Regions from separate parts of the Parafrankia sp. Ea1.12 genome, predicted to be linked through region 1. Evidence: predicted binding sites of a transcription regulator. Region 1 holds the regulator's gene; each other region holds the start of a gene.
What was found. Region 1 encodes LexA, which represses DNA repair genes until DNA is damaged. Its sites were predicted from a motif close to CGAACNNNNGTTCG; they were not measured.
Positions count from the first base shown of each region.

Region 1 (2,274 bases):
CCACCACATGCCGGGCATCTCGATGACGGACGCCCCGGATCGCCGCTCACCGCCCCGCCTGGACTCACCGGGCGGCACCGTGGCGGCCGGAGCAGCCCCCGAGAGACCACATCGGGCGCCACGAGAGCGAACCGGGCGCCCTACCGGCACGCGGCCCATGCCGCGCACCGCCACCCCCCGCACCCCGCGGCCACGGACGGCGACTCCGCCCACCGCGGCTCCACGCACGCCGCGCGCCCCCCGCGCACCCGTCGCGACCTGCGCACCCTGCCGCAGCGCGCAGCTGCGAGACACCGGGTGACCCCGCCGAACTGACGCATTCCCACCGGCCGCACCGCCACCGTCGGTCATGCCAACCTCCCAGGCGCGAACACTCGTTCGATCGAACGCCTGAGCGATTCTTACACGGCCGCCACGCACACTTCCCCCGACACGCTCGAACAGACGTTTGAGATTCGGCGACCGGCCGACTACCGTCAAGGACGATCAGTTGTGGACGATCGTGCGAGATGAACCGAGCACGAAGGACCCTGCCAAACCGATCAGCCGAACCGATCAAAAGTTACTAATCGGACAAAGCATTGGAACGACCGGGTGGGTGTTGGCGGAGCCGGGCCGTCGACCACCCGGTCCTTGGCAGCCGCCGGTGGCACCATCCGCCGCGCGGAAGCATCGACAGGAGAGCGGTAAGCGATGACCAGCCAGGAACGGGGTACCCGCCGAGGTGACACCCGTGGCAACGTCCGGGATTTTCCCGACAGCCCCGCGGACGCCTCGGGCCTGACGCAGCGGCAGAAGAAGGTGCTCGAGGTCATCCGGTCCGCGGTGGAGCGGCGTGGATACCCGCCGAGCGTCCGGGAGATCGGCGAGGCTGTCGGCCTGACCAGCACCAGCAGCGTGGCACACCAGCTCAAGGTGCTGCAGGAGAAGGGGTTCCTCCGGCGCGACCCGAACCGGCCGCGGGCGATGGAGGTGCTTCCGATCGGCGGCGCGAAGGCCGGCGGGCGTTCCCGCGCGGGTGCCGCGGCGGCGGCCGGCGCACCCGCCGAGACCACGGCGCTGGAGGCCGGCACGCCCACCTACGTCCCCCTGGTGGGGCGGATCGCCGCCGGTGGGCCGATCCTCGCCGAGCAGGCGATCGAGGACGTCTACCCGCTGCCGAAGGAGATCGTCGGCGAGGGAACTCTGTTCCTGCTCAAGGTGGTCGGCCAGTCGATGATCAATGCCGCCATCTGTGACGGCGACTTCGTCGTCGTCCGGCAGCAGCCGGTGGCGGACAACGGCGAGATCGTCGCGGCGATGATCGATGGGGAGGCCACGGTCAAGCGGTTCCGGCAGCGCGACGGCCGGGTGTGGCTGGCGCCGGAGAACCCGGCATTCTCCGACATCCCGGCCGAGGACGCGACCATCCTCGGCCGCATCGTGGCGGTGATGCGCCGGGTCTGATCCCCGGCACGCGGCCGGCACCGGGCAGGCCGGGCACCGGTCAGACGTCAGGCGTCTGACCGGTGCGGTGTTCAGCTCGCGGTGTTCCGTCGGGGCTGGTGTTCAGGCAGGGCCGTCAGGCGCGGAACGGCTCCAGCTCGGCGGCCAGGCCCACGGGCACGCGCGCGGCGACCTCGGTGCCCTTGCCGGTGTGCTCAACTCGAAGCACCTCGCCGATCTGGTGGATGCGGGAGACGAGATCGCCCCGGGTGTAGGGCACCAGCAGGGACATCTCGACCTCCGGGTGCGGTATCCGCGCCGAGAGCGCCTCCACCAGCTCCTGCAGCCCCGCCCCGGACCGCGCCGAGACGAAGATGGCGTCCGGCACCGCCTGACGCAGGACGGCGAGCGTGGTCGGGTCGACCGCGTCCACCTTGTTGACCACGATGAGCTCGGGCACCCCGGCCGCGTCGATCTCGGCGAGCACCTCGCGCACGGCCGAGATCTGCCCCATCGGGTCCGGGGCCGAACCGTCGACGACGTGCAGGACGAGGTCGGCGTCCACCACCTCCTCGAGCGTCGAGCGGAACGCCTCGACGATCTGGTGCGGCAGGTGGCGCACGAAGCCGACCGTGTCGGCCAGGGTGAAGATCCGGCCGTCGGGCAGCGTGGCCCGGCGCACCGTCGGGTCGAGGGTCGCGAACAGCGCGTCCTCGACCAGTACGCCCGCCCCGGTCAGTCGGTTGAGCAGCGACGACTTGCCGGCGTTGGTGTAGCCGGCGATCGCGACGGCGGGAACGGCACCGCGGCGGCGTGACGACCTCTTGGTCGCCCGGACGGTGGCCATCC
Region 1 covers NZ_UBIZ01000160.1:1,806-4,079, forward strand. Annotated here, with positions in the region: gene lexA (transcriptional repressor LexA) at 694-1,446, shown strand; gene hflX (GTPase HflX) at 1,562-2,274, opposite strand, start outside.

Region 2 (2,274 bases), on a different contig from region 1:
GGTCACCTCGGCCTGACTGCGGACGCAGGCCAGGGTCGCGCCGTTCGTGGCGCCACCCTGGCCTGCTCTTGTTGGCAGCGCTCGGGATCCGGGACCGAAGGTCCGAGAGCTGGGATCTTGGGATCCAGCTCTGAGATGTCGGGACTTGGGAACCCGGGTCCGAGGGATCGGGACCCGTTCTGGAGCAGGTCTCACAGACCTCACCCCCGCTGACGCCGGTTCCAGCACGACCGTGGCGGCTGAGTGAGTCCATGGACACGCTCATTCGCCACGCATCAGCCGGTGGCTTCCTGGCCGCTCGGAGCCCGGTGCTCCGGGGTTCGGCGGCTTGGCGCCCGGTGACTTACTCGGATGACGCGACCACATCCAGATCACGTCTGTTTCCGCACGTGAACGGGTGGTGACGCTGCGGCTCGGGCAAAATGATCGTGGGCATGTCGCGGGGAGATCAGATCCCCGGGCGATATAGCTCAAAATGATTAGTCAGACCGCGATCTCGGGGTTGCGTCAAAGATTTTTTTGTCCACAGGTGTCGTATCCCTGTAGTCCTTCTGGCGCTGCGGTTCCGGGCGCTCGCGGCGCCGTCATCCACAACGTCGCCGCCGCTCGTCCCGAGGCGTTCCCCAGAATCCCCCTCGTTACCAACAGGTTGTCCACAGGTGGGTGTGGATAACTTTTTGGAGCCTCCCCGTGGGGACCTCTACTGTCGAGCCCTCCACACTGGCCATGTATCCGTGGGAACGGGATAGTCCAGACGGGTGAGGTGGGCGTGATCTTCGGATCGGTGGGCGGGCGGTCGAGTTGACACCCTCCAAACTGTGGTCGAACATATGTTCGATAGTGTCGGTGGGATCGGGTTCGATGAAATCGGGGCCTGTGGGATCGGGGCCTGTGGGATCGGGTCGGGAGCTTCCGGCGCACGGCGCTGCTCCGATCGCCCGGTCGCGGCGGTGCGCAGGTGGGCCGGTCGACATCCGGGAGGGGGAGGCTTGAGCGTCGCCGACATCGCGCGCGGGCCTGGATCCGCGGTCGAGTTCGATCGCACCCCGCCCCACGATCTTCCTGCGGAGCAGAGCGTGCTGGGCGGCATGCTGCTCTCGAAGGACGCGATCGCGGACGTCGTCGAGGTCCTCCGTGCGAGCGACTTCTACCGGCCGGCGCACGCCACCGTCTACACCACGATCGGCGACCTCTACGGCCGTGGGGAGCCGGCCGACGTCATCAGCGTCGCGGCCGAGCTGGGCCGGCAGAACCTGCTGGAGCGGGTCGGCGGGCCGGCCTACATGCACACGCTGATCTCCAGCGTCCCGACCGCGGCGAACGCCGGCTACTACGCGCGCATCGTCGCGGAGAAGGCCGTGCTGCGCCGGCTGGCCGAGGCCGGCACGCGCATCGTGCAGCTCGCCTACGGCCCGGCGCCCGACGTCACCGATGTCGTCGACCGGGCCCAGGCGGCCGTCTACGAGGTGACCGAGCGGCGCACGAACGATGACTACACCCCGCTCGGCGAGTTGCTGAACCCGGCGCTGGAGGAGATCGAGGCGATCCAGGCCCACGACGGCGCCCTGACCGGGGTGCCGACGGGGTTCACCGACCTCGACGAGCTCACCAACGGCCTGCACGGCGGCCAGCTGTGGATCGTCGCGGCCCGGCCCGCGGTCGGCAAGTCGACCCTGGGCCTGGATTTCGCCCGCGCCGCGTCGATCAAGAACGGGATGACCTCGGTCGTCTTCTCGCTGGAGATGAGCCGCATGGAGATCACCATGCGGCTGCTCTCCGCCGAGGCCCGGGTGTCGCTGCAGAACATCCGCACCGGCCGGCTGACCGACGACGACTGGGGTCGGCTGGCCCGGCGGATGGGGGAGGTCGCCGAGGCACCGCTGTACATCGACGACAGCCCGCACCTGACGATGATGGAGATCCGGGCGAAGGCGCGGCGGCTCAAGCAGCGCAACGACCTGCGGCTGGTCATCCTCGACTACCTGCAGCTGATGTCCTCGCCGAAGAAGGTCGAGAGCCGCCAGCAGGAGGTCAGCGAGATCTCCCGGTCACTGAAGCTGCTCGCGAAGGAGCTGGAGGTCCCCGTCGTGGCCATCTCGCAGCTCAACCGGGCCTCCGAGCAGCGGGCCGACAAACGGCCCCAGGTCTCCGACCTGCGCGAGTCCGGCAGCCTCGAGCAGGACGCCGACGCGGTCATCCTGCTCTACCGGGAGGACACGGTGGAGAAGGAGTCCGCGCGGGCCGGCGAGGCCGATCTGATCATCGCCAAGCACC
Region 2 covers NZ_UBIZ01000429.1:57,357-59,630, forward strand. Annotated here, with positions in the region: gene rplI (50S ribosomal protein L9) at 1-16, shown strand, start outside; gene dnaB (replicative DNA helicase) at 990-2,274, shown strand, end outside.
Region 2: the regulator LexA is predicted to act here: its motif matches at 824-837, upstream of dnaB (replicative DNA helicase).

Region 3 (2,274 bases), on a different contig from region 1:
CGAAGGTGTTCCCTGGGCCGCCGGGGAACAGACAGTCGCCGGTGAACAGGTGCGGGGCGTCGCCGTCCTGGTCGTAGAGCAGGGCCACGGAGCCGGGCGTGTGCCCGACGAGGTGCACGACCCGCAGCGTGACCTCGCCGACGTGCACCTCGTCGCCGTCGACGACCGGGTCCATCGTCGGGACCGGGATGGCGGGCGCGTCGAGCGGGTGCGCCACGGTGCGGGCCCCGGTCGCGGCGACGACCTCCTCGAGCGCCTGGACGTGGTCGGCGTGCCGGTGGGTCGTCACCACGGTGGCCAACCCGCTGTCGCCGACGAGGCGTAGCAGCGTGTCGGTCTCGTTCGCCGCGTCGACGAGCAGCTGCTCGCCGGTGGCGGCGCAGCGCAGGAGATAGCAGTTGTTGTCGAACGGGCCGACCGCCACCTTGGTGATCGTGAGGTCCGGGAGCTCGCGGGTGTCCGCCGGCCCGCCGACGGTGACCTCGCCCGTGTATCCGGCGCCGATGTTCATCACGGTTCTCCTCGATCTCTCCGTGGACTGGTCCGCGCGGATCCGTCCGTGGCCGGACCGCCGTGGTGGCGGCCGGGCGGCGTGGAATGATCCGCGGAGCGCATCCATTCTGATCGGCGTGACCGCCGTGTGTCCTCGACGGAACAAGGATGTGGCCCGCGGGGTTCCCCTGCGCGGAGCCGGGCACCGCCGGTGCGGGCACGTCGGCCCGGGCGTGTGCGGGCACGTCGGCCCGGGCGTGTAGCGTCGGTCGTGTTCGAACGCGCGTTTGATCCGGTGCCGCTGCGGAGCCGGGCCCAGGGCGCGGCGCCTGCCCGCGGGGCCGCGTAACGGGCCGCAAACCCGTCCGTAGCATGCCTGCCGCAGGCCGCGACAGTTGTCCCCCACACCTGATGTCACCCAAACCTGACTGTCACCTGTATCCGACTGTCACCCCCACCCGACCGAAGACCACGAGGGACCTGACGATGGCTGACCGTCTTGTCGTCCGCGGAGCACGTGAGCACAACCTTCGTGACGTCGATCTCGACCTGCCCAGGGACGGCCTGGTGGTCTTCACGGGGCTGTCGGGCTCGGGCAAGTCGAGCCTCGCCTTCGACACGATCTTCGCCGAGGGGCAGCGCCGGTACGTCGAGTCACTTTCGGCCTACGCCCGCCAGTTCCTCGGCCAGATGGACAAGCCGGACGTCGACTTCATCGAGGGCCTGTCACCCGCGGTCTCGATCGACCAGAAGTCGACCTCGCGCAACCCGCGCTCGACGGTGGGCACGATCACCGAGGTCTACGACTACCTGCGGCTGCTGTACGCGCGGGTCGGCCACCCGCACTGCCCGAAGTGCGGCCGCCCGATCGCCCGGCAGACCCCGCAGCAGATCGTCGACCGGCTCCTGGAGCTCCCCGAGGGCACCCGCTTCCAGGTCCTGGCGCCGGTCGTCCGTGGCCGCAAGGGCGAGTACGCCGACCTCTTCGCCGAGCTGCAGAGCTCCGGCTTCGCCCGGGTCCGGGTGGACGGCACCGTCGTGGCGCTCACCGAGCGCCCCAAGCTCGAGAAGCAGCGCAAGCACACGATCGAGGTCGTGGTCGACCGGCTCGCGGCGAAGGAGTCGGCCAAGCGCCGCCTCACCGACTCGATCGAGACGGCGCTCAAGCTCGGCAGCGGCCTGGTGCTGCTCGACTTCGTCGACCGGGATCCGGCCGACCCCGACCGCGAGCGGATGTACTCCGAGCACCTGGCCTGCATGTACGACGACCTCTCCTTCGAGGAGATGGAGCCGAGGTCGTTCTCGTTCAACTCGCCGTTCGGGGCCTGCCAGGAGTGTTCGGGTCTGGGAACCCGCAAGGAGGTCGACCCCGACCTCGTCGTGCCCGACCCGACGCTCTCGCTCGCCGAGGGCGCGATCCAACCGTGGGCCGGCGGGCACAACAAGGAGTACTTCGAGCGGCTGCTGACGGCGCTCAGCGAGGACCTCAGCTTCCGGATGGACACCCCGTGGGAGGGGCTGCCGGAGCGCGCCCGCAAGGCGATCCTGCACGGCAGCGGCGAGACCGAGATCCACGTCGGCTACACGAACCGCTACGGTCGCAAGCGCTCCTACTACACGTCCTTCGAGGGCGTGATGGCCTTCCTGCGTCGCCGCCACTCGGACGCCGAGTCCGACAGCAGCCGCGAGCGCTACGAGGGCTACATGCGCGACGTGCCCTGCCCGGCATGCCGGGGCGCCCGGCTCAAACCGGAGTCGCTGGCCGTCACGCTCGGCGGCCGC
Region 3 covers NZ_UBIZ01000364.1:33,415-35,688, forward strand. Annotated here, with positions in the region: gene FMEAI12_RS20350 (MBL fold metallo-hydrolase) at 1-511, opposite strand, end outside; gene uvrA (excinuclease ABC subunit UvrA) at 979-2,274, shown strand, end outside.
Region 3: the regulator LexA is predicted to act here: its motif matches at 769-782, upstream of uvrA (excinuclease ABC subunit UvrA).